One region of the Acidovorax sp. GW821-FHT11A03 genome, then DNA from elsewhere that is predicted to be linked to it. Evidence: predicted binding sites of a transcription regulator. Region 1 holds the regulator's gene; the other holds the start of a gene.
The links. Region 1 encodes FNR, which switches genes on or off when oxygen is low (the NO sensors DNR and NnrR bind a similar motif). Its sites were predicted from a motif close to TTGATNNNNATCAA; they were not measured.
Positions count from the first base shown of each region.

Region 2: AC1RVY_RS21640 (hemerythrin domain-containing protein) is a predicted target of FNR. The motif match lies at 1,247-1,260, and genes of this name have one in related genera.

Region 1 covers NZ_JBXASG010000003.1:404,896-407,060, reverse strand. Annotated here, with positions in the region: gene hemN (oxygen-independent coproporphyrinogen III oxidase) at 1-739, opposite strand, end outside; gene fnr (fumarate/nitrate reduction transcriptional regulator Fnr) at 926-1,648, shown strand; gene AC1RVY_RS09140 (hypothetical protein) at 1,714-2,007, opposite strand; gene AC1RVY_RS09135 (FixH family protein) at 2,059-2,165, opposite strand, start outside.
Region 2 covers NZ_JBXASG010000009.1:67,251-69,415, reverse strand. Annotated here, with positions in the region: gene AC1RVY_RS21650 (CsbD family protein) at 288-506, shown strand; gene AC1RVY_RS21645 (hypothetical protein) at 576-1,157, shown strand; gene AC1RVY_RS21640 (hemerythrin domain-containing protein) at 1,328-1,855, shown strand; gene AC1RVY_RS21635 (hypothetical protein) at 1,996-2,165, opposite strand, start outside.

The DNA of each region.
Region 1 (2,165 bases):
GGGCATAGGCATACAGCGCAATGCGATCAGGCCGCAACTGAACCACCTGCGCCAGCGTACGGTCGAACGACTCCGGCGTCTGGCGCGGCAACCCGTAGATCAGGTCCACATTGATCGATTCGAAGCCGAGCGAGCGCGCGGATTCCACCAGCGAAAACACCTGTTCGGCGGGCTGGATGCGGTGCACCGCCTTCTGGACCTCGGGGTCAAAATCCTGCACGCCAAAACTCAGCCGGTTGAATCCAAGCTCCGCGAGCACGGCAAGCCGGTCGGCATTGACGGTACGGGGGTCCACCTCGATTGAGTACTCCCCGCCCGGCGCCAGGGTGAAGCTGCGCTGGAGCATCGCCATGAGTTCCCGCAAGCCATCGTCCGACAGGAAGGTGGGGGTGCCGCCGCCCAGGTGCAGCTGGCTCACCACCTGACCCGTGCCGCAGTGCGCCGTGTGCAGATCGATCTCGCGGCTGAGATAGCGCAGATAGACTTCAGCCCGGTCGTGGTGCTTGGTGATGATCTTGTTGCAGGCGCAGTAGTAGCACAGCGACTCGCAAAAGGGGATGTGCACATACAGGGACAAGGGCAGCGCCTTGGTCAGGGTGCCCATGCGGCGCTGCTCGAGGGCGAGGGCGTAGTCCTCCTGGCCGAAGGCTTCCACAAACCGGTCGGCCGTCGGATAGGAGGTATAGCGGGGGCCTGGTACGTCAAAACGGCGCAGCAGGTCAGGCGAAACAGCGGTCATGGGGCGAATCCTTGCGTACACCTTGACTGTGCCGTAAGCTGCTCCCCATGTCCTTGACATGAATCAAGTGATGGAGTGGCCGGAACAGCGACAATTTGATGCATGTCAGTCGCCTGCCCGCCCTCCAAGAGACTCCCTCTTCGGCCATCGGGCGGTATGCTCGAAACCTAACTCCGCCCTGTGCCTATGAACCCGCTCACCATCAAAGTCGCCTGTTCCAATTGCAACCTGCGCGAGCTGTGCATGCCGGTGGGCCTGAGCGAAGAGCAACTGCACCGCATCGACGAGGTCGTTGCAGTTCGCCGCAAGGTGAAGCGCGGCGGCACGCTGTTTCGCAATGGTGAGTCGTTCACCTCGCTTTATGCCATCCGCACCGGCTTTTTCAAGACCTGCGTGGCCACCGAGGACGGACGCGACCAGGTCACGGGGTTCCAGATGGCGGGCGAGATCATCGGCCTGGACGGCATCGTGAATGATCACCACACCTGCGATGCGGTGGCCCTGGAAGACGCCGAGGTCTGCGTCATGCCGTTTGACCGCATCGAGGAATTGTCCCGCGAGGTCACCGCGCTGCAGCACCACGTGCACAAGATCATGAGCCGGGAGATCGTGCGCGAACACGGCGTGATGCTGCTGCTGGGCAGCATGCGGGCCGAGGAGCGCCTGGCAGCGTTCCTGCTCAATCTGGTGCAGCGCCTGCACGCCCGCGGATTCTCGCAGTCCGAGCTGGTGCTGCGCATGACGCGCGAGGAGATCGGCAGCTACCTGGGCCTCAAGCTCGAGACCGTGAGCCGCACCTTCTCCAAGTTTGTGGAAGAAGGCATTGTCGAAGTCAAGCAGCGCCATGTCCGCATCCTCGAGACCGACGCGCTCAAGCGCATCGTGAACAACCAGTCCGCCTGCCACTGAGCAAGGCGAGCCAGGTCCGCCCGTCCCGGCAACGCCTTGCCACCGGAGCCCGGCCGGTGCGCTGTTCAAGGGCAGGATGATGTCTTTCGGCAATCATCAGGGCGCTCGCCTTCAGGCACGGGGCAGCGGTTGAGTTCAAAGGGCGACATTGCCAGCAGCGTGGTCAACGCGCTGGAGGCCATGGTGATGGCCCAGAACGCAAAGAACGCGAGCGTGTAGACGCCCTGGCGCGACAGGGCCAGCGGCTGCCCGAACCAATGCAGGTCCTGCGGGTCCACCATCGCAAAAACCAGCATCTCCATCGCGCCCGCCATCAGAAAGGCGGGCCATGCAATCCACATCAGGCGTTGCGTCCACATCGGGGTTGTCTCCTGGTAAGGCCGCGCAGACCCGCTGCTCGGCCAGGGGTTTCAGCGTGGCTGGTCCTGAACCGGTGTCGCCGCGTGGTTGCGGCCCTTCATGGCCGGGGCCAGGCTCTTCTCCGGAGCCTCCAGCGTCTTGTTGATTTCGATGCCCT
Region 2 (2,165 bases), on a different contig from region 1:
GAAACACAAGCGTTACCAAACGAAACAGCTTGCTGGGAAGGGGCCGCGCGTAACAGTGGAGCAGTGATGGCAAATTGCAACACTTTGTTGGCCGCTGGCGAGGGGCGCCGCCCTCGCCGCCGCGCCCTGTCCTTCAGCCGCCGTAGTCCTGTGCTGACGCGTGCTGCGTGGCATGGCCTACGGTCCCCGCGGCAAATCATTTCTAGAGTCAATCCCATCGCATCACGCACCTGTTCCACGCATTCCGGGTGGATGGCTGACGCGAAATCTTTTCGAGGATGCACGCCATGAATGAAGACACCGTCAAGGGCAACTGGAAGCAGTTCAAGGGAAAAATGATCGAGCAGTGGGGCAAGCTCACGAATGACGATTTCGACGTTATCGACGGCAAGCGCGAACAGTTCCTGGGCAAGCTGCAGGAACGCCAGGGCATCGCCCGCGACGCGGCCGAGAAGCAGCTCAGCGACTGGCAGGCCCGCCACCCCGATTTCCGCTTCAACGACTGAGGCCACGGCCCCTTCGTTTCCCGGCCCCTCCCTTCCTATTTCTATCCATTACCGATCGAGGAGAAACCCATGAAATTCACCCGCACCCTGATGGCTTCTGTCGCAGCCGGCCTGCTGGCCACTTCCGCCTTCGCGCTGACGGACGCCGAATACAAGGCTGGCAAGGAACGCATTTCCGCCGACTACAAGGCCAGCAAGCAAAAGTGCGATGGCCTGCAAGGCAACGCCAAGGACATCTGTGTGAAGGAGGCCAAGGGCGCCGAGGACGTGGCCAAGGCCGAGCTCGACGCGCAGCACAAGCCCAGCCCCAAGGCCACCCGCAAGGTCGCCGACGCGCGGGCGGATGCGGCCTACGGCGTCGCCAAGGAAAAGTGCGACGACCTCAAGGGCAATGACAAGGACGTGTGCGAGAAGGATGCGAAGGCAGCCCGCGTGAAGGCCAAGGAAGATGCCAAGGTGGCCGAGGCCCAGGCCAAGCCTGCGGACAACGCCGCCGAGAAGAACGCGGCGGTGGCCGAGGCCCGCAAGGATGCCAACGCCGAAAAGAACGATGCCGCCTACAAGGCCGCCAAGGAGCGCTGCGACGCGATGTCCGGCGACCTGAAGTCCAAGTGCGTGGATGACATGAAGCGCATGTACGGCAAGAGCTGAGCGCGCAGGGCCCCGGCCCGCGCCCACCCAGGAGCCCCGCCCCGTGCGGGGCTTTTTTCATGGGATGGCCGCGGCCCTGGGGCGGAACCCTGACCTGCATCAATATGCGGGCCGCCGCGAAAAACTAACCTCGCTCCCCTGTCTTTGACCTGGTGCACAAGGGGATTTGCATGGCTCAACTCGAATGGTCCGACGCCCTGGCCCTGGACCTGGCCCTGATGGACGACACCCACCGTGAGTTCGTCGACCTGCTGGCCGCCGTCGATGGCGCGGACGACGCGCGCCTGCTGGCTGCCTGGCAGGCGCTGGTGGAGCACACCGACCACCATTTCGCGCAGGAGGACGCCTGGATGGCCTCCACGCGCTTCGCATCGGGCAACTGCCACAGCATGCAGCACCGGGTGGTGCTGCAGGTGATGCGTGAAGGCACCGCGCGTGCGCAGCAGGGCGACCTCGCGGTGCTGCGGGTGATGGCCAGCGAACTGGCCCTGTGGTTTCCGCAGCATGCGCAGAGCATGGATGCCGCGCTGGCCCTGCACTTGCGCCGCGTGGGATTCGACCCCATCTCGGGCGTGGTGCACGCCCCCGGGGCGCTGCCGGGCGAGCTGATCCACGGATGCGGCGGTGCGACCTGCTCGGAGGACGCCGGGGCTCCATCGCCCGCCGCCGCCTGCGCACCGCGGGAAGCGGTGGCCTGACCTTTCTCCCACCTGCCGGTGCGCCAGGCCCGGCCAGCCGCAATGGCCGGGGTGGGTAATGTGCTTCTGTTTTTATAGCTGCCAGCGCTTGCCAATCAAGCGATGGCGGCTATTTTCATCAAAAACCCGGCGCCGGGCACTCAGTGCCGCGGGCTGCGCGGCAGCAGCAGGCCCGCCATGCGCCACGACAGGTCGCGCAGCGCCCTGCGCAAGGCGGGGGAGTCGGTGGGGCCGCAGGCCGCATCGGGGGCGCCGCACGGGTGGTAGGCCGCTTCCAGCACGTGCTGCTTGGCACTGAGCAGCGCCGCCC